One region of the Sporosarcina sp. Y1004 genome, then DNA from elsewhere that is predicted to be linked to it. Evidence: riboswitches for the same ligand, from Rfam matches in the RefSeq annotation. Region 1 holds a riboswitch; each other region holds the start of a gene.
What was found. Region 1 has a riboswitch for S-adenosylmethionine ahead of AC25Y6_RS06630 (methionine ABC transporter ATP-binding protein). Riboswitches for the same ligand answer to the same signal wherever they lie in the genome.
Positions count from the first base shown of each region.

Region 2: linked by a shared signal. The riboswitch ahead of AC25Y6_RS05135 (methionine ABC transporter ATP-binding protein) and the one ahead of AC25Y6_RS06630 (methionine ABC transporter ATP-binding protein) in region 1 are both predicted to bind S-adenosylmethionine.
Region 3: linked by a shared signal. The riboswitch ahead of mtnK (S-methyl-5-thioribose kinase) and the one ahead of AC25Y6_RS06630 (methionine ABC transporter ATP-binding protein) in region 1 are both predicted to bind S-adenosylmethionine.
Region 4: linked by a shared signal. The riboswitch ahead of AC25Y6_RS08065 (O-acetylhomoserine aminocarboxypropyltransferase/cysteine synthase family protein) and the one ahead of AC25Y6_RS06630 (methionine ABC transporter ATP-binding protein) in region 1 are both predicted to bind S-adenosylmethionine.

Region 1 covers NZ_JBYHFQ010000006.1:134,937-143,008, reverse strand. Annotated here, with positions in the region: gene AC25Y6_RS06640 (MetQ/NlpA family ABC transporter substrate-binding protein) at 1-182, opposite strand, end outside; gene AC25Y6_RS06635 (methionine ABC transporter permease) at 251-919, opposite strand; gene AC25Y6_RS06630 (methionine ABC transporter ATP-binding protein) at 912-1,937, opposite strand; SAM riboswitch class I at 2,199-2,309, opposite strand; gene AC25Y6_RS06625 (thioredoxin family protein) at 2,364-2,663, opposite strand; gene AC25Y6_RS06620 (toprim domain-containing protein) at 2,678-3,019, opposite strand; gene gcvH (glycine cleavage system protein GcvH) at 3,092-3,475, opposite strand; gene AC25Y6_RS06610 (arsenate reductase family protein) at 3,550-3,909, opposite strand; gene AC25Y6_RS06605 (acyl-CoA dehydrogenase family protein) at 4,721-6,508, opposite strand; gene AC25Y6_RS06600 (acetyl-CoA C-acetyltransferase) at 6,733-7,908, opposite strand; gene AC25Y6_RS06595 (3-hydroxyacyl-CoA dehydrogenase/enoyl-CoA hydratase family protein) at 7,944-8,072, opposite strand, start outside.
Region 2 covers NZ_JBYHFQ010000005.1:41,761-49,832, forward strand. Annotated here, with positions in the region: gene pepF (oligoendopeptidase F) at 1-850, shown strand, start outside; gene AC25Y6_RS05125 (MetQ/NlpA family ABC transporter substrate-binding protein) at 915-1,727, opposite strand; gene AC25Y6_RS05130 (methionine ABC transporter permease) at 1,745-2,416, opposite strand; gene AC25Y6_RS05135 (methionine ABC transporter ATP-binding protein) at 2,406-3,419, opposite strand; SAM riboswitch class I at 3,522-3,632, opposite strand; gene AC25Y6_RS05140 (aminotransferase class I/II-fold pyridoxal phosphate-dependent enzyme) at 3,802-4,968, shown strand; gene AC25Y6_RS05145 (aldo/keto reductase) at 5,158-6,000, opposite strand; gene AC25Y6_RS05150 (MFS transporter) at 6,069-7,268, opposite strand; gene AC25Y6_RS05155 (winged helix-turn-helix transcriptional regulator) at 7,458-7,829, shown strand; gene AC25Y6_RS05160 (hypothetical protein) at 7,949-8,072, opposite strand, start outside.
Region 3 covers NZ_JBYHFQ010000021.1:55,268-63,339, forward strand. Annotated here, with positions in the region: gene AC25Y6_RS14040 (YfcC family protein) at 1-500, shown strand, start outside; gene AC25Y6_RS14045 (glycerol-3-phosphate dehydrogenase/oxidase) at 859-2,529, opposite strand; SAM riboswitch class I at 2,744-2,846, shown strand; gene mtnK (S-methyl-5-thioribose kinase) at 2,920-4,122, shown strand; gene AC25Y6_RS14055 (2,3-diketo-5-methylthiopentyl-1-phosphate enolase) at 4,122-5,315, shown strand; gene AC25Y6_RS14060 (molybdopterin oxidoreductase family protein) at 6,085-8,072, opposite strand, start outside.
Region 4 covers NZ_JBYHFQ010000008.1:90,809-98,880, forward strand. Annotated here, with positions in the region: gene AC25Y6_RS08045 (aminotransferase) at 1-835, shown strand, start outside; gene AC25Y6_RS08050 (CoA-acylating methylmalonate-semialdehyde dehydrogenase) at 1,226-2,731, shown strand; gene AC25Y6_RS08055 (aminotransferase) at 2,770-4,128, shown strand; gene AC25Y6_RS08060 (glycerol-3-phosphate acyltransferase) at 4,183-4,818, opposite strand; SAM riboswitch class I at 4,962-5,077, shown strand; gene AC25Y6_RS08065 (O-acetylhomoserine aminocarboxypropyltransferase/cysteine synthase family protein) at 5,202-6,491, shown strand; gene AC25Y6_RS08070 (homoserine dehydrogenase) at 6,605-7,591, shown strand; gene AC25Y6_RS08075 (BCCT family transporter) at 7,630-8,072, opposite strand, start outside.

The sequences.
Region 1 (8,072 bases):
TCCAAAATGATTGCGTGCGGTGTATTAGATGCACCAATTACGATTTCCGTTGCGTCAACTTTTTCATCGGTAGCATTATCCCCACTACTCGCATTGTTATCGCCGCTATCATCTTTCGCCCCACAAGCCGCTAATGCTAATAGAAGTACTGCTAATACGATTCCCCCAAAAAGCTTTTTCATAATCATTTCTCCCCTTTTTTCTATTCTTTTATAGTTTACAGGCAATGCCTGATGTTACTGTCATAGAATTATCTCTTGTCAAATTTCCTTACTGCGAAATCCCCGATGAATTGAATGATGAAAACGATAATTAAAATTAAGATTGTTGCAATTAGTATAACGTCCTCACGACTGCGCTGGAATCCATCCAAAAACGCGAGATTCCCAAGTCCACCTGCGCCGATGATCCCCGCCATAGCGGTGTACCCGACAAGTGCGATTGCTGTTACGGTGATACCGGAGACAAGTGCTGGCATCGATTCCGGTAAGAGAACTTTAAAAATAATCGTCCTCGTTTTCGCTCCCATTGACTTCGAAGCTTCAATTACACCTTTATCAATCTCCTGCAATGCAATCAACACCATTCTTGCATAGAATGGAGCCGCTCCAATAATAAGTGCCGGCAATGCTGCATCCGGTCCGCGAATTGTGCCAAGAAGAAATTTCGTAAACGGAATAAGCAATATGATTAATATGATAAACGGAATTGATCTAAAAATATTGACGAATGCCCCTGAAATAACATTGACCAACTTATTCGACCACAGTTGTCCGGGACTTGTTAGGAAGAGTATGATTCCGAGTCCGAGTCCAATAATCAATGTGAACAGTGTTGAAATTGCTGTCATATAGAGCGTTTCTGCTGTCGCTTCCCACATCTTAGTCCAATCAACATTCGGAAAAAGGTTTTCAATCATTACCGATCACCTCTGTCTGAACATCATTTTCATTGAGGTATTGAATTGCTTCCTCAATAATTGTTGAATCTCCAAGGAGCTGGAGGATAAGTGAGCCATATGCTCCACCATGTGTATGGGAAATGTTTCCTTGGACGATATTGACACCCACATCGTATTTCCGAATGAGACTTGCGAGCACAGGTTGTTCCGTCTGCTCACCAACGAACACAAGCTTGATAAGTGTACCTGTTGGAAATTCATCCTTAATATGCGCCATTGCCTGCTTCGCTTCCGCGGGCTCCGTCACTTGAGAAACAAATCGCTTCGTAATGGCCTCTTTTGGCGATTGGAACACATCGAGTACGTCCCCCATCTCGACAACTTTCCCAGCTTCCATGACTGCAACCCTATGGCAGATTTTCCGGATTACGTGCATTTCATGTGTGATGAGAACAATCGTCAGTCCAAGCCTTTCATTAATACCAGTCAGAAGATCCAGTATCGAATCCGTCGTTTCCGGATCAAGAGCAGAAGTCGCCTCGTCGCAAAGTAGGACTTCAGGGTCGTTTGCAAGTGCACGAGCTATCCCTACACGCTGTTTCTGACCGCCCGACAATTCTGATGGATACGCATTTTCTCGACCAGTCAAACCAACCAGTTCAATCAGTTCCGCCACTTTCTTTTCGCGCTCGGCTTTTCGCACACCCGCGATTTCAAGAGGGAATGCAATATTGTCTTTCACCGTCCGCGACCACAGCAAGTTGAAATGTTGAAAAATCATACTCACTTTCTGCCGCGCTTCCCTCAAAGCTTTGCCTTTGATAGCCGACATTTCCAAACCGCCGATATTCACACTTCCTGAAGTAGGCATTTCTAGACCGTTCAACAGTCGAATCAAAGTACTTTTTCCAGCGCCACTATAACCGATCACACCGAAAATTTCACCATCAGCTATTTCGAGTGATACATTTTCAACCGCTGTAATACTGCCGGGTCCTTCACCGAACCGTTTATTAATATCCGTTAATTGAATCATTGATTTCACCTCTGAGATTTTGTCTATGTAAATTAAAATTAAGAATTCTTTCGTTGTCTTATGCCTGTCGGGGGCCGGCAGGATACAGGTCATGCAACCGTTATGACAGGACGTCGCGAACTTAGGTTGCGTTCCTTTAGCGGCGCCTTCTGCTTTTCTGGTGTCTAGCTGCAGGCGCCTTCCGCTTTTCTGTACAAAAAAAACCTTCCTGCAGACGGGCAGAAAGGCTTTACGTTATCATAAAATAAACGTTTGTCCAATCTCTCATCTCTCAAAGTATGCTATGCACTTTGTGTGATTTGGCACCATTTCACTTTCGTGACGGTTGCCGGGCTTCGTAGGGCACTATCCCTCCACCTCTCTTAATAAGAGCGACCTATTCAATTGTTGGTTAAGTCGTATTATATCAAATTCCTGTCTTGATTGTCAATCAATCAATTCCAACAGATACGGGACTGACTGAAAAGCATAGACTTTATGTTGTAAAACGCCATCCTTCTGTATCAACAAGCAAGGAACGCTTTCAATTTCATAGTCAATTGCCATAGATTGCACATAGTTCAAATCCGCTTTCCCGATTGGCATTTCCGGTTTCATGACAGAAATGACGTTCATCATTTTAGAAGCGACTGCACATGTACCACACATCGGTGTATATAAATAAAACGCAGAATCGGGTGAGTCCTTCAAAGTTGCCTCCCACTGTTCGCGTGTCCAATTTTCCATTTATCTTACATCCTTTAAAGTAAAAATTCGGGTCGGATTTTGAAATCCGCATTTTGTAGTATTTCAGCTAACACTTTATACGGGGTCGTCTCCACTTCCCGGTACTCTTTTTCTGTATATAGATGGATTGCTGCTGGAAATTCTCTTTTAAATAATACACGCGTTTTTTCACCATCTTCATCAGCATCGACAAAAACATACAGGTCCTGTTCTTCATAGGGCGCAAGCAACTCTTCAAGCCGATATGGGCTTACTGTACCGTTCGTACAAATGATTTTGACTGACTCCGCAAGTATACGCGCTAATCTTTTTCTATCCGAACCGCCCTCTACTATGATGATTTTTTCATCCGACAAGAGAGTTCCTCCTTCGCAAATCGACTAGTAAGATGCAAAAGACGCCGGAAATGTACCGGCGCCGTGTTGTAATTATTCTCCGATTGTCATTTTATCATACGCTTCTGCAGACATAAGTTCGTCCAACTCAGAAGTGTTAGAAGGTTCAACGACGACCATCCATGCATTTTCATACGGTGATTCATTGACGAATTCAGGGCTGTCTTCTAGTCCTTCGTTCACTTCAAGTACTTTACCGCTGATTGGAGCATATAATTCAGATACTGTTTTAACCGACTCAACGCTTCCGAAAGGCTCGTCCGCTTTGATTTCATCGCCAACAGATGGAAGTTCAACGAATACGATATCTCCAAGTTCAGATTGTGCAAAGTGTGTAATACCGATGCGGTAATTACCGTTTTCTTCCTTTACCCATTCGTGTTCTTCAGAATAACGCAGATCTTTTGGTGTGCTCATTTATACCCCTCCAAATAAATAGTTTCATTCTCTTCAATTCTGTCATATTTCTCTGATAAAGACAAGACTGTAACTTAATTGCCCCAGACTTTATTAAATTCTTCTTCCTTGAAACCGACAGTTACTTTTCCTTCTCCATAAACAATCGGTCTTTTGATGAGCATACCGTCTGATGATAGCAAACTAATTTTTTCTTCATCGGACATTGTAGGCAGTTTGTCTTTCAAATTAAGCTCTCTATATTTCATGCCGCTGACATTGAAAAACTTTTTCAATTCCAAATCAGAAGCTGCAATCATCTTTCCAAGTTCCTCTTCTGACGGAGGAGCTTCCGCAATGTTCACTTCTTGAAAGTCCAAGTTATTCGTTTCAAGCCACTTTTTCGCTTTTCTACACGTCCCGCATTTCGGGTAACCGTAGTAAATTAATCCCATACCGCAACGCCTCCATTTTTCACAGTATAACAGAAAAAACTACCTGGCATATATAGACAGCAGGATGTCAAAGTGAAATCTGCAATTTTACTTCATTAAAAGATCACGGCTGTTGATTAACCGTTTAGTTGCTTAAAACAATGGCGAGTAGGGCTAGATAATAGCCATTTTCACTGGACTATTTCCGGCCCGCTTTCGGCGAATTATTTACTACACTATTACCGAGAGGTAGGTGTGGCTATAAGTGACTTCGTCACTTATAGCCACACTCTTTTCGTTCATATTGTTGTGATTAATTGCCTGTCGCGTTCCTACAAAACTCAAGTGAAAAAAGCGGTTGCTTTGGAAGAAAAGAATAGATGATCTTCTATAAGAGTGTAAGTGCCCGAAGATGCAATTTCGGTCACTCTAGCACCTTGTACATTGAATTCTTCACTAACTTTCAGCAAAGATTATGTGATGTTCTATTAGAAATTGACACTTCCTTTATATAGTAATAGGGATCCAATAGTAGAAGGTTTGAGCGGCCAAAATTGTATCTTTGGCCGCTTCTCTCCAAGTAAGAAGCGAGCTATTCTTTCGTCCCGAAACACTTCGGCACTTCTTGTATTTGTGTCTTTGGAGAGCGACGGATGAACAACCACCATAAGATTACCAAAATGAAAAATAGGGATGCGACGAAGTCGCATCCCTATTTATTAAGACATCTCGGTAATGGTATAGAGGTCTTTCAATCCTAAGCGATTCAAAGACAACCATACTCGCAGTGCCCAGTGTGATTAAGTTATTTATCGGTTAATCGGTAGGAATGTTAAACGATAAACTTCTCTGCTTCGATTAGCTTGACCGAAGCTTCGCGTTTTTTAGCGATGATATTATAAGGATTTGAACGTGTTAATTTACGCAATGCAGAAATCATCATACGCTGGTTATCTCCGTCTACTGCTGCCAGAATCGTTTCTTTCGCATCTCGCTCGATGTCTTGAAAAGCTTCTTGACAGAAAATTTGTGTGTAAAGGATTTTTTGTTGAGACTTCTCTTCACCTACGCGTGCAATCGCTTTTTCCGATCGAAGAAGCGCGGATTCCATGGCAAAGATATTATTAGCGATGTCCGCAATGTTGACCAGCACCTCTTGCTCGGCTTCAAGCTTCGTGCCGAAACGCTGTGCAGCTAGACCTGCCGCAAGCAAACCAATCTTTTTAGCATTTTTAACGAGTACTTTCTCTTGTGCAAGTACTTCATCACCAATTTCCTCAGGCATCATCATAAGAAGTTCTTCTTGAAGCGCTTGTGCTTGTTGAAGCAATGGTAGTTCGCCTTTCATCGCTTTTTTCAGGAACGTCCCCGGAACAAGTAGACGGTTGATTTCATTAGTTCCTTCAAAAATACGGTTGATGCGTGAATCGCGGTAAATACGCTCTACTTCGTATTCTGCCATAAAGCCGTATCCACCGTGGAGTTGAACCGCTTCGTCGACAATGTAATCCAACACTTCGGACCCGACGACTTTGTTGATGGAACATTCGATTGCATATTCCGCAATTGCCGCTGCAATCGCTTTGCCATCTTTTTGCTCAGCAGGGCTCAACTGGCTTTGTCGCTCTTCAAAGTAGCCAACCGTACGGTAAATCAAACTTTCTGCTGCATATAGCCTGGATGCCATCGTCGCCAGTTTTTGTTTAGTCAAGTTGAATGAAGAAATTGGTGTTTTGAATTGCTGGCGCTGGTTCGTATAAGTAATTGCAAGTTCAAGCGCACGTTTAGATCCACCAATTGTGCCAACTCCCAATTTGTACCGTCCGATATTCAAGATATTGAACGCGATAATATGACCGCGACCGATTTCACCTAATAAGTTTTCTACAGGTACTTCAGCATCTTGTAAAATTAATGTACGTGTTGATGAAGATTTGATACCCATCTTTTTCTCTTCAGCTCCGACAGATACACCTGGGAATTCTTTTTCGACGATAAATGCAGAGAACTTATCGCCATCGATTTTCGCGTAAACAACAAATATATCTGCGAATCCGGCATTCGTAATCCACTGTTTTTCACCATTTAAGATGTAGTGTGTTCCAGCAGCATTCAATTTTGCATTTGTTTTCGCACCCAATGCGTCAGAACCAGAACCTGGCTCAGTCAGTGCATATGCAGAGATTTTGTCACCTGATACAGAGTTTTCCAAATACTTTTTCTTCTGTTCTTCATTTCCGAAAAGTACGATTGGTAATGTTCCGATACCAACATGTGCGCCATGAGTAATCGAGAATCCGCCTGCTACAGACATCTTTTCTGAGATAAGTGCAGACGCGATTTTGTCGAGTCCAAGACCACCGTATTCTTCTGGTACATCCGCTCCTAGAAGTCCTAGATCCCCCGCAGATTTAAGTAGTCTTACAGAGTGCTCGAATTCATGGTTTTCAAGATTTTCCACGACAGGTGTAACTTCATTTTTCACGTAGTCTTCTGCTGTTTTTGCAATCATTTTCTGTTCATCAGTAAAGTCTTCAGGGGTAAATACACGGTTTGCCTCAATGTCTTCTGTTAGGAAAGCTCCGCCTTTTATCAGTTCGTTCGTTTTTAATTCAGTCAATGTAGTCTCCTCCTTTTTTTCTTGAAAGATTGTCAGTTTTCATTGTCTAGCTCCGAGCGCCAGCCCCTCGGGGTCACAAGTCATTTCGCTAGAGAGGCTGAGGTGCGCCTCTTAGCAAACTGTCTTGTGCCTGTCGGGGCTAAACGGCGCCCTCCGCTAGGCCTACAGGATGTAGGTCATGCAGTCGTTGCGACAGGACGCCGCGACCTTAGACTGCGTTCCTTCTATATAAGTTCAAATACGCCCGCTGCGCCCATTCCGCCGCCGATACACATTGTAACGACGCCGAACTGTTTACCTTGTCGTTTTAATTCACTCATCATGCGTATTGTTAGTATCGTTCCTGTTGCTCCAAGTGGATGCCCAAGGGAGATTGCTCCGCCGTTGAAATTTACTTTTTCGATATCAAGGCCTAAATGGCGAATAACTTGAAGTGATTGAGACGCAAACGCTTCATTCAACTCCCAGACATCGATATCTTCAATTGAAAGTCCTGCCAGTTTAAGAGCTTTTGGTATTGCCACAATCGGACCAATGCCCATCACTTCAGGAGGCACGCCGCCCACTGCAAATGACAAGAACTTCGCGATTGGTTTCAAGCCTTGTGCTTCAGCCACTTCACGGTCCATAACAAGTACAGAACCTGCTCCGTCCGATGTTTGTGATGAGTTCCCCGCAGTAACAGTACCTGTCACTGAGAATGCCGGACGCAATTTAGCCAATCCCTCCACGCTTGTTCCGTGACGAACGCCTTCGTCCATTTCAAACATGAACTTCTTCTCGCTATACTTCCCGTTATCATCTACAGTACGTTTCACGATTTCGACGGGTACGATTTCATCATCGAATTTCCCAGCTGCAATCGCCGCCCCCGCTTTTTGGTGGGATAAAACAGCAAATTCATCCTGGTCTTGACGCGTAATGCCATATTTCACCGCAACTTGCTCAGCAGTGTGACCCATACCCATATAATACTGAGGAGCCGTTTCCGCTAAGTGCGCATTCGGTCTAATTGTATTTCCCATCATGGGCACCATACTCATTGACTCGACGCCACCAGCGATAATTGCTTGTGAAGAGCCCAGCATTATACGCTCAGCCGCATAGGCAATTGACTGTAGTCCTGATGAACAGTACCGGTTTATTGTAATGGCAGGCGTCGTATCTGGAAGACCTGCAAGTGCGCCTATATTGCGAGCAACGTTCAATCCTTGTTCCGCTTCAGGCATTGCACAGCCAATGATTAGGTCGTCAATTGGTCCGTCATAACCACCCGCACGTTTCAATGTTTCTTTAATCACAAGTGCCCCTAAATCATCCGGGCGTACTGTTGCAAGTGTGCCTCTGCCCGATTTCCCAACCGGCGTCCGTGCACCGGCTACTATTACTGCTTCACGCATTGAATTTCCTCCTCTTTGCTATATACAATCCAACATTAATTGCGCAGTGGTTTGCCTTTAACGAGCATATGTTGCATACGTTGCTGTGATTTCGGTTCCGCCACAAGGCTAAGGAACGCTTCACGTTCAAGATCCAACATATATTGTTCGTCAACAAGTGTTCC
Region 2 (8,072 bases), on a different contig from region 1:
TGCAATCATGGGCGAAGACTATGTTAACATGGTGGATCGTTCGTATAATGAACGATGGATAGATTTTGCTCAGAACAAAGGTAAATCGACGGGTGCTTTTTGTTCGAGCCCCTACGGTAACCACCCATATATTCTCATTTCATGGACCGGTAGCATGGAAGACGTATTTGTACTTGCTCACGAACTTGGTCATGCAGGTCATTTCTATAATGCGAATCGTGAGCAGAATGTATTCAATGCACGTCCATCCATGTACTTCATCGAGGCCCCTTCAACGATGAATGAAATGCTTGTTGCAAACCATTTGTTAAAAAACTCGGATGATCTCAAATTCAAACGTTGGGTCATTTCATCCATCGTTGCACGCACGTATTATCACAATTTCGTGACACATTTGTTGGAAGCTGCATATCAGAGAAAAGTGTATGAACGCATCGATTCAGGTGGTAGTGTCAATGCGGGTGTCTTAAATAACTTTAAACGCGGAGTCCTTGAAGAGTTCTGGGGGGACACTGTAGAGATTAATGAAGGTGCCGAGCTAACATGGATGCGCCAGCCCCACTATTACATGGGCTTGTATCCATACACATATAGTGCTGGACTTACGATTTCCACACAAGTGTCTAAACGTATTTTGAAAGAAGGTCTACCTGCTGTCGATGAATGGCTGGATGTCCTCAAAGCGGGCGGTACAAAATCACCTGCTGAACTCTCAAAAATGGCAGGTGTGGATATTACAACAGAACAACCATTACGTGACACAATTGCTTACATCGGTGATTTGATTGATGAACTCATCGTTTTGACGCAAGATATCGAAGCAAATGAAAAGGCGAATGTCTCACAATAAATTCAAAAAAAGCTGACGAAACCGTAATGGTCTCGCCAGCTTTTTGCTATCTATTTTGAAATTCTTATTTCATCCACTCGGGTTTACCAAAACCTTCAAAATCCGAATCAATCACTTTTTCAAATTCTGCTGACTCTACGATTTCAATAATATCTTTAGCAAATTGTTTATCGGTATTTTCCGTTTTTACTGCAACAACATTTCTGTAAATATCGAGCATATCTTCCAGAACCAACGCATCCAATAAATTCATGCTTGCAGCAAGTGCGAAGTTTCCAGGAACGGCTGCTAAATCAGTGCCATCAAGGGAGCGTGGAAGCTGTCCCGCTTCGATAGGTTGAAATACTAAGTTCTTCTTGTTCATTGTGATATCCTTTTCGGATACTTTTAATACTTCTGCATTAGGATCGAATTCAATCAGACCCACGTCTTGTAACACTAATAGAGCACGAGCCCCATTGACAGGATCGTTTGGAATGGCAATTTTTGCGCCTTCCTCAATTTCTTCGATAGACTTGAATTTATTGGAGAATATCCCCATTGGAGCTGTTGGAACGATAATCAGTGGTGACAATTCCGCTTTAGTTTCTTTCACAACATTCTCCAAGTAAGTCGTGTTCTGGAACAAGTTTGCATCAATATCACCACTTGCTAAGGAGTTGTTCGGCTGAATATAATCGCTGAACTCGACTAGTTCCACTTTATATCCTTTTTCTTCAAGTCCGGGAATAATCGCCTTTTTTAACATATCGCTGTACGGTCCTGCAGTCGAACCAAGCTTCAAGGATTTATCATCAGATGCTTCTTCTTTACCACCACAAGCGGCAAGCACTGTTCCAAGTATAATGACTACTACAACAAATAGAAACTTTTTCATAATTTTTTCTCTCCCTATCATCTTTTATCAACAACTTTTGAAATACGATCTCCTGCAAATTGAATTAGTTGTACAAAAATTATTAATATCACGACAGTGACAACCATAATCGTATTGTCGTAACGATAATAACCAAACCGGATTGCTAAATCGCCGATTCCTCCACCGCCGACAACGCCTGCCATCGCCGAATAGGCGACTAAACTAATGACTGTCATTGTCACACCTTGAATAATACTTGTTTTCGCTTCCGGCAGTAGCACATCTTTGATAATCATCCATGGCGTCGCACCTACCGCGATTGCAGCTTCAATGACACCTTTATCAATTTCACGTAGCGAAGTCTGCACGATTCTAGCAAAAAATGGAATCGCAGCAGCAGATAACGAAACGCTCGCTGCGCCAGGACCAATCGGAGTTCCTACTATTAAAATAGTCAACGGGATCAGCGCGACTAGTAAAATAATGAACGGAACAGAACGGACCATATTGACGATAAAACCGAGAACTGAATTCAATACCCTGTTCTCTAAAAACAGTCCTTTTTCCGTGGTGAACAATAGGATTCCTAACGGCAGTCCAATAACTAGCGCGATGGCAAGAGAAATACCTATCATATAAAGCGTCTCACCAAATGCTTTCGTAATATCAGGCATTAGCTCCATAACATGTTGAATATCAATTCCCATATTCAATAACCTCCACTTGGGCAGCCCGCGATGACATATAGGCAATGGCCTTTTCTATTTCGTCATCTTCCCCTTTAAGTTCCATTAAAAAAGTACCTAGAGGCATTTCTTGAATATATTCAATCGAGCCATGAAGGAAATTACCTTGTACCCTAAATTGCTGGACCATATCTGAGATAATTCCCTCGCCCGCCACATCCCCTTTAAACATAACTTTAACGAGTTGTCCCGTACACCTACTCAATATTGCTGATGGAACATCAAACGATACGACACTACTGATAAACTCCTTGGTTAATGTTTCTTGAGGGTTTGAAAAGATATCATATACTTGTCCTTCTTCAATCACTTTGCCATTTTGCATAATCGCCATTCGATCGCAAATTTCCTTCACTACATTCATCTCATGCGTAATAAGAACAATTGTAATACGCAATTCCTTATTGATTTTTTTCAAAAGCCGTAAGATTGATAGCGTTGTATTCGGATCGAGTGCGGAAGTTGCTTCATCACAAAGCAAAACGGATGGGTTATTCGCAAGCGCACGAGCAATGCCCACTCTCTGCTTTTGGCCACCACTTAACTGTGCAGGATAGACGTCACGCTTATCAGAAAGGCTGACCATTTCAAGCAACTCTGTCACCCGTGTATTTATTTTATCGGGAGATGTTTTTGCAGCTCGCAATGCAAATGCAATATTTTCAAATACAGTCTTTTGGCTGATTAAATAAAAGTGCTGAAAAATCATTCCGATTTTCAAACGCGCCAGACGAAGTTTATTTCCTTTTAGATTCATCAGATTTAAACCGTCGACTAAAATCGTTCCACTCGTTGGTTTCTCCAATAAGTTGAGGCATCTGATAAGTGAGCTTTTCCCTGCGCCCGAGTAACCGACGATTCCGAAAATCTCTCCTGTGTTTATGTCTAACGACACATTATCAACGCCGGTAACAACTCTCTCTTTTGTTGTATATACTTTCGACACGTTTTGTATTTGTATCATATAAATCTCCTCTTTCTTTAAATGGAAGTATGAAATCTCTGGATGCCTGACCATATAAAAATGCTTCTTTCATAATAAGAAAGAAGCACCGAAAAAGGTTTCAGCTCATCTTTCAGAATGAATTTCACTCTGTAGGAGTTAGCACCTTCCTTGCTTTACACAAGGGGTTGCTGGACGTCATCGGGCCTATCCCTCAGTCTCTCTTGATAAGTACCATTATATTATTGTTTTGATGATATACCATTAATAGTAGTCATTTCTAATTAATTTGTCAACCTATCATCATGCTATCCTTTTCGGAAGTATTGTCAATTAAGTTGCATTCCATGTATACTAACCTTAAAATAATAGTTTTTTACTATATAGAAAACGGGGTTATTAAATGGCACTATCAAATCGATTAAAAAACTTACCGCCGCACTTTTTCGCATCACTTGTACGAAATGTTGAAGAAGCTCTTTCGGAAGGTCGAGACGTTATTAACTTGGGGCGTGGTAACCCCGATCAACCTACTCCACCTCACATTGTAAAAGCACTTCAAGAAGCGGTTGAAGATCCAGCAACACACGGGTACTCCCCGTTCAGAGGAACGCCCGAATTAAAACAGGCGGTTGCCGACTTTTATAAGCGAGAATACGATGTTCAAATTGACCCGACAACAGAAGTCGCAATTCTATTTGGTACAAAACCCGGCTTGGTTGAGTTACCGCTTGCCATAATGAACGAAGGTGAATTACTTTTGCTTCCGGATCCTGGATATCCCGATTATTTATCAAGTGTAAGCTTGGCAAACATTAAATATGATTTAATGCCATTGGTAGCTGAGAATGATTTTTTACCTGATTATAATGCCTTAACGGAAGAACAAAAAAAACAAGCAAAATTAATGTATCTGAACTACCCGAACAATCCAACCAGCGCAACTGCCAATATACCTTTCTTCGAAGAAACGGTTGCATTGGCAAAAGCCAATGATATTGCCATCCTTCACGACTTCGCTTACGGTGGAATCGGTTTTGACGGCGTTAAGCCTGTCAGTTTCCTACAGGCGGAAGGCGCTAAAGACGTTGGCATTGAAACGTACACGTTGTCAAAGACCTATAACATGGCCGGTTGGCGGGTCGGCTTCGCTATCGGTAATGCCGATATCATAGAAGCAATCAACTTATTACAAGACCATCTATTCATTGATATTTTCCCGGCTGTTCAGCGCGCGGCTGCGGCTGCGTTAACAGGAAGCCAAGATTGTGTAGATGAACTCGTATCCCTCTACGAAGGTCGCAGAAATGTCCTAATTTCCGAATGTAGACGAATCGGTTGGGACGTCGTTGCCCCAACAGCTTCTTTCTTCGCTTGGTTGCCTGTTCCAATAGGATATACAAGTGAGTCTTTCACCAATTTACTATTGGATAAAGCGGACATTGCCGTTGCACCAGGGCACGCCTTCGGAAAACATGGCGAAGGTTATGTACGCGTAGGCTTATTAGTAGAAGAAGATCGTATAGTTGAAGCAATTGCAAGGATTGAAAAACTCGGTCTATTTTCTTAATGATTATTGTGTATGTTGAAATATAGAATCATTTTAACTTCGCTTGCGCTAAGGAATGGCTCTGGCTGCCCTTGAATGGAGCCTATGCACAGTTTATACACCGTATTCACTATTTCCACTCATCTAATTACCAAAGTAAGGGATCAAAACTTGTGTAGTTTTGATCCCTTACTTTTATGTTAATTCATATTAAAATTTAATGTTATCCGGGTCTGGACCAACTCGATGATTCTTATTCAAACTATCGATGCGTGCCATATCTTCTGCTGTTAACTTGAAATCGAACACGGTAGCGTTTTCGGCGATGCGATGTTCTTTCGTAGATTTCGGAATTGTGATAACGCCATTTTGTAAGTCCCAGCGTAAAATGACTTGGGCTATGGATTTACCATATTTATCGGCAATTTCTTGAAGTTCCGTATTATCGAGCAACCCTCCCTGCATAAGCGGAGACCATGCTTCCAATTGAATATCATGTTGTCGGCAAAATGCATGCAGTTCTTTTTGTGTCAAACGTGGATGATATTCCACTTGGTTTAGCATCGGTTTAATTTCCGCATCTTTCATCAAATCTTCCAGGTGATGAATCTGGAAGTTACTTACACCGATTGCTTTAACCCGACCATCCTTATAAAGGGTTTCCATTGCGCGCCATGCTTCTTTATATTTACCAGCTACTGGCCAATGAATTAGGTATAAATCCAAATATTCTACACCTAGTTTAGTTAAGCTTTCTTCATAAGCTGCGATTGTCGTTTCGTACCCCAACTCTGAATTCCAGACTTTTGATGTGATGAATAGATCTTCTCTTGCAACTCCAGATTCCGCCATTGCTTGACGAACACCTTGTCCCACGCCAACTTCATTGCCATAAATCGCGGCTGTATCGATACTGCGATAGCCATGTGTAATTGCAGTTTTCACTGCATTCACCAGTTCTTGTCCCTCTTTAACTTTAAATACCCCAAGACCCAACCAAGGCATTTTCACGCCATTTTGCAATTTTGTTGTTGATTGTAAGTTGTTCATAATTCAATTCCCTCCAATGTTGTAATTACCACTATATTGCAATCATTTCTCATCTAAAATTGCTTCCTTATTCAGGATGTACCTAGTTTTTGCTGATCTTTCCTTTCCAGCGCTCCGCTGATTCCTGTTAATAGTGCGGCAACCAGTACCATTGTCCCTCCAATCCAAGCCGTATGAATAAGCCCGATTGAATCTGTTACTACTCCGCCTGCGTAGGCACCTATAGCAATTCCCGCATTAAATGCAGCTATGTTCATTGCGGAGGCTATGTCTACTGCACCTGGCACAAAACGTTCGGCTAACATGACGACATACACTTGAAGTCCCGAAACGTTCATAAATGCAAACAAGCCCATGAAAATTATTGTGATAAGACCTGCGACCTTAAATGGTACCGTAAACGTCAAAACAATAAGCACAATTGCCTGGGCAATAAACATATAGAATAGCGAGCCGATCGGGTTTTTATTTGATAGTTTTCCGCCTATCATATTACCGATTGCAATCGCGATTCCATAAACAAGTAAAATCATCACGATTGTTCCTTGTTTAAATCCTGTTATCGTTTGAAGCATCGGTGATAAGTATGTGAATACGACAAATGTTCCTCCGTACCCAAGTGCCGTAATCGTCAATACTAGCAATATCCGACTATTTGTCACGAGCTTGACTTGGTTCCGAATAGATGTGGGTTTGCTTTGACGTAAATCGGATGGTACAAGAATACTATTCGCAATTAACCCTATAATCCCTATAATTACGATTGCCACAAAAGCATAGCGCCAACCAAATTGCTGTCCAATAAATGTACCGAATGGAACTCCTGTAATCGTAGCAACTGTGAGTCCTGTAAACATGATTGAAATTGCGCTTGCTCTGCGATTTTCGGGAACGACGTCAGCGGCAATCGTCGATCCAATCGACATAAATACACCGTGTGAAAATGCAGAAATGACACGGGCAAGCAGTAAGACCGAAACACTTGATGCACTTGCCGCGATGCCGTTCCCTATAATAAAGACTACCATAATCCACAGCAGTAATGATTTCCGCGGCATTCTAGAAGTGAGTGACGTTAAAATTGGCGCACCAACCATTACGCCTAGTGCATAGAGCGAAACAGTCAGCCCAGCTGTTGTAACCGATATATCGAGATCTTGAGAAATCAGCGGCAATAGCCCCACACTGATAAACTCCGTTGTTCCAATTGCAAATGCACTGACAGCTAAGGCAAGCAGTGCAAACATACTTCTCTTTTTATCTAAAGTCATTCTTTTCCTTTCCTTTCTATTCCCACGTTATATGATTAAATCGACGAAGAGCTAAAATTTATATCGTGTAACCCACCGCTTATGTTAGTATGATTCACAAGGGTCATAAAGAAAAGTACGCACTTTAAAGTGCTGTAGGTACCAATTAGTGATATAGGTACTTTTAGGTTCCTATAGAGGAGGATTATAATGACAAAAAAGAAGTATAATATATCTGTCGAAGCGACATTAGAAGTGATTGGCGGAAAGTGGAAATGTGTGATCCTCTGCCATTTAACTCATGGTAAAAAACGAACCAATGAATTGAAACGACTCATGCCTGATATTACGCAAAAAATGTTAACGCAACAATTGCGTGAACTGGAAGCGGATGGCGTTATTAACCGGATTGCATACAACCAGGTTCCCCCGAAAGTGGAGTATGAGCTAAGTGAATATGGTTTAAGTTTAGGGAGCATTTTGGATGCGCTATGTGCATGGGGTGATGTTCATATCACGAAGGTATATGGAGATAAATTTTCTGTCCTAGGTGATAGCGTTTTGAACGATAAGCTGAGATAACTGACTGCATAAAAAAGAGATTCCATTCACACGGAATCTCTTTTTCCACTTTGCGGGGAGGTTATTTTCAACTGCATTATTTTCATTGTCATAACATCTCTGCCCTTCTTTGTGGTGCGTTAAAAATCACTCTTTATGATTTTTTCAAGCTCACCATAATCCTGATTATAGCGAATCTCTTCTATTTTACCTTCCTCGGGTAATACTGCAAGGCCCGTTATCTCGGCTTTCTTTTTGTTGCCG
Region 3 (8,072 bases), on a different contig from region 1:
TGAAGCCGAGTGAAATGGCGTCCGCCTTTACAGACGGATGTAAGGATTTAATGGAAGGTGCGCTCGCTGTGTCCTTTGCTTATACGATTGTAGTGATCCTGAACGACGGGAATATCATCGACACCATCGTATTCGGCTTATCGAATCTAGCTAGTCAATTCCCATCCAGCGTGGCAGCTGTCGGGATGTTCTTTGTTCAATTCCTGATCAACCTGCCAGTCAACTCCGGGAGCGGTCAAGCAGCATTAACGATGCCAATCATGGCGCCAATCGCAGACTTAGTTGGAATCAGCAGACAAACTGCTGTCCTTGCCTTCCAATTCGGCGATGGATTTACGAATGCCTTCTACCCTACCAACGGCGGATTGATGGCCGGGTTGGCACTTGCAGGAATCTCCTGGCTGAAATGGGCAAGATTTATGATTCCACTAGTCATCTTGATGTTCGTTACGTGTGCGATTATGGTAACGATTGTTCATTTGTTTGTGTGGCCGGCTTAGGTTTTGGTATGTAGGGGTATTGTAGTTCTGTTGTTAAGTTGAAGAACTGAATAGGTAAATCGCATACCTTTAGACAATAAAATTATACGAAAAAACGCAGAGGTTGTACCGACCCCCGAGAGTTAGAATTTTTCACTCTAACTTTCGAGGATTGTACCATTTTATCCGATGCGTTTTTTATAATTTATGATTAAGCCAAGAACACCCGTGACTTCAGACGTGGGATGAATTGGCTTTCTTTTTTTGTTTTAAAGCGACATTGCCATGCGAACACCTGTTCTTTTTGGTAGAATATTCTTAGGAAGGCAGGTGACGAACTATGGAGCCGAATAAAGAATATCGAACTATCCGATTTACACTATTCCCCGTCAACCGGAACAGTCGCATCATGCAAATGCTTTTCAAGATCAGCACGGAAATCTGCTTTCTGCGCGTCACTCCAACCAAGCTCTTTGCTCATCATTGCGATGACGGACACTTTCCACTCGTTCACCCATTGAATATCAAACAGTAATGCGCCCGTACGTCGCCAGAAAAAGTCGACGGGTGTACGGACGAATTCATCTGTGATCGAGTAAAGGACTTGCGTATAGAGGTAGACGGGTAGCCCAGAATCTTGCGCTGCCTGCTCGTTTTTCTGTAATAAATCAAAAAGGATATCTACATTTGAGCCATACTTTTTCACGAGGGACTGCGCTCTTTCCTGATCCAATCCGAGTTTTATGCCTTGTTTGATTTTCCGATACATGAACGTTTCAAAGTTTCGGGAACCTCCGACGTGTCCGCCTGAAATGGGCATATTCTTCGTGCTGGACGGAGAAAATAATACTCCTGTATCTGTTTTGAGTTTTGATGCGACGACATCTACAATCGTCTCCGCCATTTTTCGATAGCCCGTCAGTTTTCCTCCAGCAATGGTGATTAACCCCGAAGCGGACTCCCAGATTTCATCTTTTCTTGAAACTTCGGATGCCCCTTTACCTTTTTCATTGATCAAAGGCCGTAGCCCAACCCAGCTGGATTCAATATCACTCGCCGCAATGGTTAACTTCGGAAAGATGAGAGCGATGGCGTCCATCAAATAATCGCGGTCGCTTACGGTCATTCGGGGATGAACCATGTCCCCTTTGTAATCAGTGTCTGTCGTCCCGACGTACGTTTTCCCATCCCGTGGGATTGCCAACACCATCCGGCCATCTGGCGTGTCAAAGTAAACAATCTGATTCAAAGGAAATACACTTTGGTCAAAAACGAGATGAATGCCCTTCGTCAAACGAATTTCCCGTGAATCCAAGGAGTTGTCTTTCTCCCTCAATGTATCCACCCATGGTCCGGCAGCGTTCACTATTGTTTTTGCGCGTATTTCACTAGTTTTGCCATTTAATTGGTCAACGACGGATACGCCTGTAACGTTTCCTTCATTGTAAATAAAATCAGTCACTTTTGTATAATTGAATACAGTAGCGCCTTGACTGACAGCTTCTTTCATCACTTCAATCGTCAGTCTCGCATCATCCGATCGGTATTCAACGAAACGGCCAGCCCCAAGTAACCCTTCAGTTCTGAGTTTAGGCTCCGCATGCAACGCTCTTTCTCTAGTCAACATACTTTTTCGTTCTTCTTTTTTCACGCCCGCCAAAAAATCATAGACGCGTAACCCGATAGAGGTACTGAATTTACCCATTGATCCGTCCTTATAAATCGGCAATAGCAGCCACTCGGGCTTCGTCACATGGGGTCCGTTTTCATAGACGACCGCCCGTTCCTTGCCTGTTTCCGCAACGATCTTCACTTCAAGGTTTTTCAGGTAACGCAAGCCGCCATGAATCATTTTTGTGGAACGACTGGACGTCCCAGCAGCAAAATCCTGCATTTCCACAAGCACTGTTTTCATGCCGCGACTGGCTGCGTCCAAGGCAATTCCAGCCCCCGTAATGCCGCCTCCGATGATTAATACATCAAATTCTTCCGCTTGTAATGTTGAGAGTTCTTCATTTTTATGTAACTCATTAGGTTGTTCACTCATTATAGTTAAAGCCTCCACATATTGTATTGGTCCATTAATTATACTACAATTTAGATAACTGAATCTCTTGATTTACAAAACGTTTAGAAAATAGTAATATGTAGCCAGTGTTTTAACTATTTGGTGGGTTTTAATTACATAGACAATTAGTAAGAGGCATGCTATAATTTCATATAACATTGTGCGAATCTAATGGTAATTAAAAATAATAAATATACTCTTATCAGGAGCAGGCGGAGGGAAAAGCCCGATGAAGCCCGGCAACCGACTCAATTGAGCACGGTGCTAATTCTTACAGCATTGATGCTGAAAGATAAGAAGTTGTGTGAAAAACCTCTTCTTAACTGAAGGGGTTTTTTTATCATCATAGACAGTACATAAGGAGGAAATAACATGAATACATCAAGTCATCAGGAACTAGCAACCTATGCATTTTTAGAAATCGATGAAATCGTGAAGTATGTTAAAAAGCGTGGCTTCTTTAGTGAACAAGAACAAGTTGTTGTGACGGAAGTAAGTGATGGGAAGATCAATCATGTTTATCGATTAACGGGGGAACAGAAGAGCTTGATACTCAAGCAGGCTGTACCTTACGCGAGGATTGTTGGAGAGTCAATGCCTATCCCAATCGACCGGGTCGTTCTCGAAGCGAAAGTATTACAGGAATACGATAACATCATTCCCGGTTCTGTTCCGAAAGTGCATCTTCTGGATGAAATCATGGCAATTGTTGTGATGGAAGACATGCATCCGATGGAAATGGGGCGCACGGCTTTGAATAATGGGACGGAATCCACCGTATTTGCGAGAGACATAGGTGTATTCAGTGCGAAGACCACTTTTTATACGTCCGATTTCTACCTGGATCCAAAATTAAAGAAAGAGTTGAATGCCTCTTTTACAAATCCGGCTATGCGGGAAATGACGGAAGAGCTCTCTTTCGATTGTCCATACAATTTGCATGACAGCAATTTCTTTGAAGAAGGCTTGAAAAATGATGTATTATTTCTAAGTCAAGACCACCAGTTAAAGCTGGAAGTCGCGAAATTAAAACATAAGTTCATGACGAAAGCGGATGCGCTCATCCATAGCGATTTACATAGTGGTGCCATTTTCATGGGAGAAGACAAAACAGTTGTATTCGATACCGAGTTTGCTTGTTTTGGGCCGTTTGGATTTGACATGGGGCATTTTATCGCAAGCTTGTTGTTAAATGGAATCGGACATCCTGAATTTCAAACGAAGCGCTATGAACAAGCGCGGGAAGCTTGGTATGCGTACGCCGATACATTCGCCCAAGTTTGGAGAGAAGAATCCAATGAACCTTATACACAACTCGACGGCTTCCTGACGCATGTAATGGATGAGAACTTTACCGATATGCTAGGGTATGCAGGCTGCGAATTGGTCCGCCGCTCTATTGGTATTGCACAAATTGACGATTTAAATTATGAAGAAGATGAAGAAAAACGTATGGCCAGAAGGAAAAAAGTGTTGGAGCTCGGGAAGTATTTGATACTTAACCGTAATACAATACGCTCTCTTGAAGAATTGGAGAGCTGGTTCATCGACAGTAGTCACAAGGAGGAATTTTAATGGGAGTTACAGCCACTTATCTATTTCCGACACATCCAGAGCAAGAAAAAATAGCGGAGCAACATGCACTCGGGCTCACAATTGGGTCTTGGACGGATATTCCGCATCTTGAACAGCAGCAATTGAAGCACCATAAAGGTGAAGTCGTTTCTGTGGAACAAGGGGAAGTGAAGGATACGGTGAAAATCTTTTACCCATCCGCTAACTATTCGGCAGATCTTCCCGCGATCTTCACGACTGTCTACGGCAAGCTTTCTTTTTTTGAAGGCTATGAATTAATCGATTTGGATTTTGGCAAACAATTGCTTGCACAATTTCCAGGACCACGATTCGGTACAAAAGGGATTCGAGAGCAGTTGAATGTGATGGATCGCCCATTGCTGAAAGCCATCTTCAAGGGAGTCATGGGAAGAGATCTCTCCTTTTTCTCCGGCCAACTGGAAGAACTGCTAGCTGGCGGTGTCGATCTCATTAAAGACGATGAAATTCTATTTGAAAATGAATTAACACCGTTTTACAAGCGAATTACAACAGCAAAAGACATTATCGATCGGCATTATGAACAGACAGGAAATCGGGCATTGTATGCAGTGAACTTGTCGGGACGGACGAATGAGCTTCATGACAAGGCAGAACAGGCGGCAGCGCTCGGCGCAAATGCGTTATTATTTAATGTTCACGCGTACGGTTTGGATGCACTTCAAACGTTGCGTGAAAATAACAATATCGGTTTGCCGATTGTTGCGCATTCCGCTTTATCGGGCGTTCTAGCAGGACAAGCAGGTGGCGGATTCTCTTACTCATTATTGGTAGGGAAATTAACGCGACTCATCGGCGGAGATCTGTCCTTGTTCCCAAGTCCTTATGGCAATGTCGCCATTTCGAAATTCGATGCGTTGGCAATCAATGAAGCGCTGATAGAAGACAATGGCTTCGAAAAAACTTTTGCAGTACCATCCGCTGGAATTCACCCAGGCATGGTTCCGCAGTTGCTGAAGGATTTCGGAGATAATCTAGTCGTCAATGCAGGCGGCGGAATATTTGGCCATCCAGATGGACCGACGCAAGGTGCCAAGGCATTCCGGGCGGCGATTGACGCAAGTGTCAAACAAGTTTCACTCGTAGAAGCGGCAAAAACGTCAGAACCTTTGAAGCGCGCCATCGACCAATGGGGCGTTGTCGAGTCAGTATAAGCACAAAATGAGCCTCCTGGGATAGTCCCGAGAGGCTCGTTTTTTATATAGAATGAGTTATTGAAATTCTGCTAATACCGCTTCGTCGCTTTGTGGATGCCTTCGGGACCAGTGAAAAAGAATGATTTCCTTCAATGCCGTTGATTTCCGTTCCGAGCGGACGCTTTCCGCGGGCACGGCTTCAGCCTCCTCGTCACTGCGTTCCTGCGGGGTCTTCAGCTCGCGCTGTTCCCGCTGGAGTCGCCGCTCTGCACTACAATCAACTAGTTCTCATTATAATAAAAGAACTTTTTAAGTGGACGATGTCGCGCCTTCGCTGGATGGTCTCTATGTAGGGAAGCACATTTCGTTATCAGGGATAAGACCTGCAGCCTATAGTGCTTCTTTCTTCAAGGAAATTAGTATCAAATAGTAATCACATTATAATATCAGTCTATACATCACTTTCAATAATGGAGAAATCCAGCGCAGAAGCGACAAGGGGTAGCCGAAGCCCTGAGACTGGATGCGAAGCGTTAATCCAGGCTCATGGCGAGAGGCATCCCCAAAGCGCCAAGCGATCTAAAATGTACACTCTGAATTTAAATCTCTATCAATAATGTACACCCCAGCGCAGGCGCGACAAGGGGTAGCCGAAGCCGTGAGACTGGATGCGAAGCGCTAATCCAGGCTCAGGGCCAGAGGCATCCCCAAAGCGCCAAGCGATCTAAAATGTGCACTCTGAATTAAATCTCTCTCAACAATGGAAAACCCCAGCGCACATATCTAATCACAAACCCGCCACTTCCACACGCCCCGAGAAGAACGTTGCGCCGCCGCCCATATCCGCAATCCGATCCGGCGTTAATGCATTAACCAGACGTTTATGACCCGATTGATCTCCCCATATCCCTTGACTCACAACAACGCCAGGAAGAACCTGCTCGCCGACAGAAACAGTAAACTCACATTCACCGCGCTCATTCCATATACGGACAGCCGCTCCGTCTTCGATTCCTCTACTTTCCGCATCTAGTCGATTCATGAACAACTTAGGCACTTTTTCAAGCTTGATATGTTTTTCATTGTTCGAAAAAATCGTATTCATGAAGTTATGGTTAATTGCAGGTACATAAAGTAAAGGATGATCGGAATCCTGAATAATCGGGATGTACGTAGGCAGGGCCGGGAATCCCGCTGATTTCATCTGTTCCGAATACAACTCGATTTTTCCACTAGGTGTCTTTAAATTGTATAAGAAATCGCCGGTGCCGCTTGCTTTCATATAGCGTTTTTCCTTTAAAGCAGCATACGACACTTCGGATAAATGAGGGTTGGACAAATTGCTTAACGCTTGGTCAACCATTTCCTCATCGTTGTCTAGAAATGGTTGATCGTCAAAGCCCATTGCTTGCGCCAGCAATCTGAAAACGTCCGGGTTGGATTTACTGTCCCCGTAAGTTTCGATGACGGGTTCCTGCAAATGAATGTAGTGATGCCAGAAGGACGTATAGATGTCCGTGTTTTCGAAAGCGGATGTCGCTGGCAAAACAATGTCCGCGTACAAGGCAGTGTCTGTCAAAAATAAATCATGGACAACTGTGAACAAATCTTCGCGTGCTAAGCCATTCCGTACTTTATTGGCTTCCGGTGCGACAACGGCGGGGTTGCTATTATAGACATACAAAGAGCGAATCGGCTGTTGTTCTTCCATTAATGCTTGTCCCAATAAATTCATATTGAATCTGCGCGTTGGCACTACCTGAAGTTCGGGACGTTCGAGTGCGGCAGTATTATGCGTCAAATAATCGGAATTCGATTTGAGCGCCCCTCCGCCTTTCAATGCCCATTGCCCTGTCAAAGCAGGCAAACAGGAAATCGTCCGGACCATCATGCCGCCGTTATCATGATGCTGCAGCCCATTGCCGATGCGAATCATCGAAGGGGAGACGGTCCCGTACATCCGCGCCAATTCATAGATATCTTCCTCTGGCACGCCCGTAATGGCGGAAACCGTGTGCGGGTCGTAGTGCTGCAATACATGCTCGCCGAGCTCTTCGTGGCCGATTGTATATTGTTCCAAAAACGATTGATTGACCAGTTTTTCCTTATAAAGAACATGCATGATTCCGAGTGCAAGCGCTCCATCAGTTCCGGGAAGGATGGGGATGAACCAATCAGCCATGCGTCCGGTCTGGTTTTTATGGACGTCAATGACGACGATTTTAGCACCGTTTTTTCTCGCTTTTTGCGCAATCATGATTTGGTGCATATTGGTACTGACGGCATTGATGCCCCAGAAAACAAATAATTTCGTTTCCGTCATCTCTTCCGGATCTGTTCCAAAACGCCCGCCCATCGTGTAATTGTAGCCGACCTCGCCAGCGACTGAACAAATCGTTCGGTCCAGTTGACTCGAACCAAGGCGGTTGAAGAAACGGCGATCCATCCCTTTGGAACTGAGTTTCCCCATATTGGCATAGAAACTGTAAGGAAGAATCGATTCCGGACCTTCTTCAGAAATCAGTTTTTTCCATTGATCTGTGATGGTTGTAATGGCTTCTTGCCAACTGATTGGAACGAATTGTCCATCGCCTTTTTCCCCGACGCGTTTTAAAGGAGTAGTAATCCTTTTTGGGTCATAAAGGCGTTCAGTCATATGTCGAACTTTGTTGCAAATACTGCCTTTTGTGATGGGATGATCGGGATCGCCTTCAATTTTAACGATTTTCCCGTCTTCTTTATGAATAAGCAATCCACATTGGTCTGGACAATCAA
Region 4 (8,072 bases), on a different contig from region 1:
CTTACATGTAGCGCCGCCAGATAATTATCGCAGACCAGCGGGGCAATCAATCGAAGAATATAATATTCAACGTGCCCAAGAGTTTGAAGAGAAAATTATATGGGAGCAGAAAGAGACGATTGCCGGGATTATTATGGAGCCACTTATTACGGGCGGCGGCATCTTAATTCCACACCCAATCTATCTTGAAAAAGTTCAAGAAATCTGTAACCGTCACGGAGTCTTGCTAATTGTTGATGAAGTGATTTGCGGATTCGGTCGGACTGGGAAAGCGTTTGGCCATCAGCACTTTAATTTGAAGCCAGATATTATTACGATGGCGAAAGGACTAACGAGTGCTTACCTGCCACTATCTGTAACTGCAATCAGAAAAGATATCTACGAAAAGTTTGATACAGGCGAAGAAAACAGTCATTTCCGTCATGTGAATACATTTGGTGGAAATCCTGCTGCTTGTGCAGTCGCATTAAAGAACCTAGAAATCATGGAAAGAGAAAATCTTTTTGATCGATCCGCTGAACTTGGTGAGCGACTGCTAAAAGAGCTAGCTAGCTTGAAAGACCATCCATTCGTTGGCGATATTCGTGGCCTCGGCTTCCTTCTTGGAATTGAGCTTGTTGAAGACAAAGAAACGAAAGAGCCTGCATCCAATGCCCGTGTCGCGAAAATTATCGGGGATTGCAAGGCAAATGGGCTTATCATTGGTAGAAATGGCGATACCGTCGCAGGCTTTAATAATATCCTGGCGCTGAGCCCGCCGTTGTCTTGTACCGATGAAGATTTTGATTTCATTATCGCAGTTATGAAAAAGGTATTTAAGGAAAACGAAGTTTGATATAGGTATATAAGTAGGACATTTGAATATAGCGTAGGCGAGCTTTACTCCGATATTACTGGAGTTAAGGCTCGCTATTTTTTTGATGTTGATTATGCGAACCCTAGACTGTGTACTGATTAATCTAGCGTAGGAGTCTTAAATGGGGAGGTTTCCTCTAGTGCAGTAGTCAAATATGTTGATTGGAGTAGGTGTTGTAAGGGAAATACATTCAATTTTGGACAAAATGTATAGTCAATGTGGCTTTGATTTTACAAAACGTAAAGCAGAAGTCGAAATTTCTATTAATATACTGATAAGGAAAAGCGGAATTCAGTTTAGCAATTTTAAATGCTCGATAGGAATCGTGTTATCAATTTTTAAAAACGAAAACAGGGGGTTAATTAAATTATGAACAAGCTAGATCATTTTATAGGCGGGGTGAAATCGGAAGGGGCATCTGAACGTTATGGACCTATTTATAACCCGTCCACAGGAGAAAAAACTGCTGACTGCCCTTACGCAACAGCTAAAGATGTGAACCAAGCCATAGAGGCCGCAGATAAAGCTTTTAACACATGGAGGAAAACCCCCGTTGCAAAAAGGGTAGAAGTACTGTTCAACTTCCGGACGTTACTAATAGATGCAACTGATGAACTTGCTAGAACGATTGGGCGGGAAAACGGTAAAACAATTTCGGATGCAAAAGGAGAAATTAGCCGTGCAATTGAAGCGGTCGATTTTGCAATTAATGCACCGCATCTATTAAAAGGCGAGCATTCAACTGATGTAGGCGGAAACATTAACTCCTTCTCCATTAAACAGCCGCTTGGCGTTGTCACATGTATTTCACCCTTCAATTTCCCGGTAATGGTACCGGTTGCGATGACAACAATGGCACTTGTATGCGGAAACTCTGTTGTGTTAAAACCATCTGAGCGCGTACCAAATTCTGCACTGTTCATATCGGAGCTTTGGGAAAAGGCTGGGCTTCCTGCTGGGGTATGGAGTGTGGTGAATGGTGATAAGGAAGCGGTGGATGCGTTAATCACACATCCAAAAGTGATGGCAGTCAGTTTCGTCGGTTCCACAAAAGTGGCGGAATATATTTATGAGGAAGCCAGTCGACATCATAAACGGGTAGCCGCATTCGGTGGTGGGAAAAACCATATGATCATCATGCCTGATGCTGATATCGATTTTGCAGTTGACTCATTCCTTGGGGCTGCGTATGGAGCGGCTTCTCAGCGTTGTATGGCACTGTCTGTCGCGATGCCTGTTGGTAAAAAGACGGCCGACATATTTGTTGAGAAGTTAATAAAGAAAGTAGAAGAGTTGAGAGTGGGTTCGTATGACGATGAACAAGCCGACTTTGGGCCGGTCATCACACAACAATCCAAAGAAGCGGTACTCAAATCCATTGAAGACAGCTTACTAGAAGGAGCAAAACTCTGTGTAGATGGCCGTAATCCCGACACAGGCCTAAATAGCAATGGATACTATTTAGGCGCGACTTTATTGGACAACGTTACACCGGATATGGAGGTTTATCGGCAGGAAGTGTTTGGACCGGCAAGGATAGTAGTTCGTGTAAACAATCTGGGTGAAGCGATTGATTTGGTAAACGGCCATGAATTTGGAAATGGAGTCACGATCTTTACGCAGAATGGTCCTGCAGCCCGCGAATTCACGGAGAAGGTCGAAGTCGGCATGGTAGGTGTCAATGTACCAATTCCGATTCCAGTAGGCTATCACAACTTTGGAGGCTGGAAGCGTTCAAAATTTGGTGAAAGTCATATGTTCGGGCCGGATACTGTTCGATTCTTCACGAAAATTAAAACGGTGTCAGAAAGATGGCCAGAAACTACAGATATCAAAAAAGGTGTTGCATTCGACTTTCCAAGTAATCGGAATTGATTTGTTACTACTATTGATGGAGAAAGAGGGATAAGAAAATGACAAAAGTGATAAAGGATACATCGTCATTAGTTGAAAAGGATCGTCAAAATATATGGCATCACATTTCCGCCTACAATGAAAAGAATCCTCCGATGATCGTCGAAAGCGGAAAAGGGGCTTGGATCACCGATCATAGAGGCAATCGTTACTTGGATGGAATGTCTGGACTCTGGTGTGTGAACGTCGGATACGGGCGTGAGGAACTCGCGAAAGCTGCGTATGAACAGATGAAAAAACTGGCCTATGCACCTATGACCCAAAGCCATGAACCTGCCATTGAGCTTGCTGAAAAGTTGAATGACATGCTAGGCGGCGATTATGTATTTTTTTATTCGAATAGCGGATCTGATGCAAACGAAGTGGCATTCAAGCTTGCACGTCAATACCATCAGCAAAACGGGGAACCGTCACGTTACAAATTCATCTCACGTTACAGGGCTTACCACGGTAGTTCTATGGGCGCGCTCTCAGCCACTGGTCAAGCTCTACGGAAATATAAATATGAACAGCTCGTTCCAGGTTTTCTGCATATTGCACCACCGGATAATTATCGCAGGCCAGCAAATCAATCGGTTGAAGAATACAACATACAACGTGCGCAAGAGTTTGAAGAAAAAGTTATTTGGGAGCAGAAAGAAACAATTGCCGGGATTATTATGGAGCCTCTTATTACTGGTGGCGGAGTCTTGATCCCACATCCGATTTACTTGGAAAAAGTTCAAGAAATCTGTAATCGCCACGGCGTCCTTCTAATCATTGATGAGGTTATCTGTGGATTCGGACGAACTGGGAAAGCATTTGGCCATCAGCACTTTAACGTAAAGCCGGACATCATTACGATGGCGAAAGGGCTGACAAGCGCCTACTTACCGTTATCAGTTACAGCTGTGCGAAAAGATATTTACGAAAAGTTTGACACAGGTGAAGAAAATAGCCACTTCCGTCATATCAATACTTTTGGCGGGAATCCTGCAGCTTGTGCCGTGGCATTGAAGAACCTCGAAATTATTGAGAACGAAAGCCTTATTGAACGGTCTGCCGAGCTTGGTGAGCGTCTTCAAAAAGAGTTGGCAAGCCTAATGCAGCACCCGTTTGTTGGTGATATCCGCGGTCTCGGTTTCCTCTTAGGAATTGAACTAGTTGAAGACAAGAAAACGAAAGAACCTGCTTCCAATGCGCGTGTCGCCAAAATTATCGGGGAATGCAAGGCAAATGGACTTATTATCGGAAGAAATGGCGATACGGTAGCTGGTTATAATAATATTTTAGCACTCAGTCCGCCATTGTCCTGCACTGACGAAGATGTAGATTTCATTATTGCTGTTGTAAAGAAAGTGTTTAAAGAAAACGAATGATACAAATGGGTAGAGGTGTGTATTCACCTCTGTTTCCTAATTATTGGGAAATCCTTAGTTTTTAGATGTTTTCTTTTTAAAAACTGTAGAAACCTGTTTCTCGCTACGGTTTTTCATCCGACGGAAGTTCTCGATATGTTTCCAAATTGCGATGCCGAATAATAATACTGCCGCTATAATGGGCCCGTATCCTTCTGCCCAAACTGCCATCGCGATGAGCGTCACGTACAGCATCAGCACGCCAAACACGAGAAAGTCTGTTACTATCGCCACGATGACAAATAATGCAAAACCAACGAGTCCAACCTTCCAGTCGATGGCGAGCAGCACGCCAATAATCGTGGCGGTTCCTTTGCCGCCGTTGAACTTCATATAAAACGGGAAGTTGTGCCCAATCACGGTTGCAGTACCCGCGAGGAATAATAGTAAAGCTACAATTTCTCCTGGAAGTCCTGCATTCTCTGCGAAATATCTCACAAATAGGACAGCTACTGCACCTTTACCGATATCGATTGCAGCAACCAGTGCGCCGAATTTTTTCCCGAGAACGATTGTGGCATTCGAAGCACCGGCATTTTTCACCCCGGTTTCTTTTAGGTTAACGCCCGAAATTATCTGTGCGACAACCGATCCATGTAAGCAACCGATGGCATATCCCGAAACTAGTACACTTGTAATCCATAACCACATAACCATTCCTCCAAAACATTGGTAAATTAATTGTAACATTAGAGGTAAACGCAAGGTTCAGAAAAATTATTTAATAATCTCTTGACTTTGTCTCGCGCTATCTACTATACTATGTCACAAGATGGAAAACTGAATGATACAAACTCTTATCAAGAGCGGCGGAGGGAATAGGCCCTGCGATGCCCGGCAACCGACAAGCGACCAGCTTGTAAAGGTGCTACTTCCTACAGATCGGTTCGGATGATCTGAAAGATAAGGGGAGGAAAAAGCGAAAGCGTAACCCTCTTCTTAAGCGAAGGGGGTTATTTTTTATTTCCAAAATACCCCCAGCGCCTCCGCAGATCACAATCAATTCCATCTAAAAAACTTTGGAGGTAATGACTTTGACAAAACTTAAACCCGAAACACTTCTTCTACATGGTGGACAAAAACCCGATCCCGTAACAGGTTCTCGTGCAGTTCCAATTCATAGAACTTCATCATTCGTATTTCGTGATACAGAACATGCTCAAAAATTGTTTGGACTGCAAGAAGCAGGCAACATCTATACGCGTATTACAAATCCAACCGTCGCTGTTTTTGAAGAACGTATAGCACTTCTTGAAGGAGGAACGGCGGCAGTTGCATTATCTTCAGGAATGGCGGCTATTGCATTTTCTATCCTAAATGTCGCAGGCGCAGGTGATGAAATTGTCGCGGCGAGCAATTTGTATGGTGGTACGTATAATTTATTTGCCAATACGCTTCCGCGTTACGGCATCAATGTAAAATTTGTCGATGTAACGGATCCTGAAAACTTCCGCGCAGCGATTACAGATAAAACAAAAGCTTTATTTGCAGAAACAATTGGTAATCCGAGTTTACATGTGCTTGATATTGAAGCGGTTGCGGACATTGCACATGAAAACGGTCTACCACTTCTAATAGACAGTACGTTTGCATCTCCATACGGTTCAAATCCAATCGAATTTGGTGCAGATGTCGTGATCCACTCTGCAACGAAATGGATTGGCGGACATGGTACAACAATCGGTGGAGTTGCTGTTGATGCGGGTACGTTTGATTGGACACAAGGACGGTTCCCAGGCTTTACTGAGCCGGATGAATCTTACCATGGCCTTCGTTATGGAATTGACACTGCAGGCGCGGCGTTTGCCACTAAGCTACGTGTTCAATTGTTACGAGACTTTGGACCTTGCTTAGATCCGGATAGTGCCTTTAACTTCTTACAAGGACTTGAAACACTGCATCTGCGTGTGACAAGACATAATGAAAATGCTATCAAAGTGGCAGAATTCTTGAAACAGCATCCATCTGTTGAATGGGTAACGTATACTGGGAACGAAGATCACCCATCATATGACCTTGCGAAAAAGTACTTGAAAAACGGCTTCGGCTCCATTATCGTTTTCGGTATCAAAGGCGGGCGTGAGGCTGGTCGAAACGTAATTGACAACGTTAAAATCTGGTCGCACGTAGCTAACGTTGGCGATGCAAAATCCTTGATCATCCATCCTGCTTCAACGACGCACCAGCAGCTTGGCCCTGAAGATTTGAAAAAATCAGGCGTTACCGAGGAACTAATTAGACTATCGGTCGGTCTTGAATCAGCAGAAGACATTATTGCAGATTTAGCGCAGGCTATTGAAGCAGCAGTCGCTGTAACAGTATAATTTTTGGAAGAAAGATGGCTATGACAATCGTCTTAGTTTGTTACGCCCTATAGCCATTTAAGAGAATCTGAAAAATGGGGACTTGTTATTAAGCAGTCCATGGAGGTGGCGAAATGCCGTCAATCAAGGTTGCTCTACTCGGCTTCGGCACTGTAGGTGAAGGGATTTACAGAATTTTGAATGAAAGAAAGAATGAGATTAAGCAACAAACAGGCTGTGAAATCGATATAGTTGCCATCCTTGTTCGCGATATAGCGAAAGTACGTCTAGCAACACCAGGGGTAAAAGTGACGGGAGACATCCAGGACATACTGATGAACCCGGACATTGATTTCATCTTTGAGGCAATTGTTGGTGAGGAACCTGCTTATACGTATCTTTCAGATGCAATCGAAAAGGGCAAAAACATTATAACGGCAAATAAGAAAATGTTCGCGACACATGGTCCGGCATTATTGAAGCATGCGGAATTCCGGGGCGTTCAGGTCGGTTATGAAGCAACTACAGCGGGTGGAGTACCAATTATCCGTACAGTGAAAAACTTGTTACCTGCAGATCGAGTACGACGAATCAGAGGGATTTTAAATGGAACCTCAAATTTCATTTTGACAAAGATGCGGGAAGAGAAAGTTCCATTTAACACTGCACTTTTTGAAGCACAAGAGCTCGGTTATGCAGAAGCAGATCCGACTGACGATGTTAGTGGTAAAGATGCTTTTCGAAAACTGATGATTTTAAGTGCACTGTCATTTGGTACCCAGCCTGATTGGCGAGACATTCCGATAGTCGGAATCGATGGAGTTAAAACTGAAGATGTTGCGGAAGCATTAAAGGGGAAACTTCGTTATCGGCATATCGCGGAGATTTCAATTGATGAAAAGGGTGTCTTGCGAGGAAGTGTGGGACCGGTACTGATTGGTCCTGACAATCCGTTATATGGAGTCGACGGTGTTGATAATGCAATTATTGTTGAAACTGATTATCTAGGGTCCCTTACTCTTGTTGGCCCGGGAGCAGGCATGTATCCGACAGCAAGCGCATTGATCGGAGACTTCTTATATATGGTTGGACAACGTGAAAAGGTTCTTATCAAAAGTTAAGAAAAAGGCGATTCCATCTCAGGAATCGCCTTTTCAACTCATTTTTTTAGCTTCATTAACTTAGCTTCTACTTTCAATGCTTTGATCAATGAGGCAACCATCAGCAACATGACGAATGAGAATGGCAACGCCGCGATGATAATGGTGTTTTGCAAGGCTGTAAGTCCGCCGACAGAAAGTAAAATGAGGGCAATTGTCGATTGGATGATCCCCCAAATGAGTTTAACCGTATTTGGGGGTGTCAACGAACCGTTTGTCGACTGCATGCCTAAAACAAAAGTTGCTGAATCTGCAGAAGTAATGAAAAAGGAAGCAATCAGTAATATGGCAAATACTGAAACGGCGATAGACAAAGGCATTGCACTAAACATTTCAAAAATGACTAGTTCCGTATCGGCTTTCGCCAAATCGAGAACGCCGCTTTTCTGGATATCGATGGCTGTTGTTCCAAACGCTGAAAACCAGAATGATCCAAGGAGCG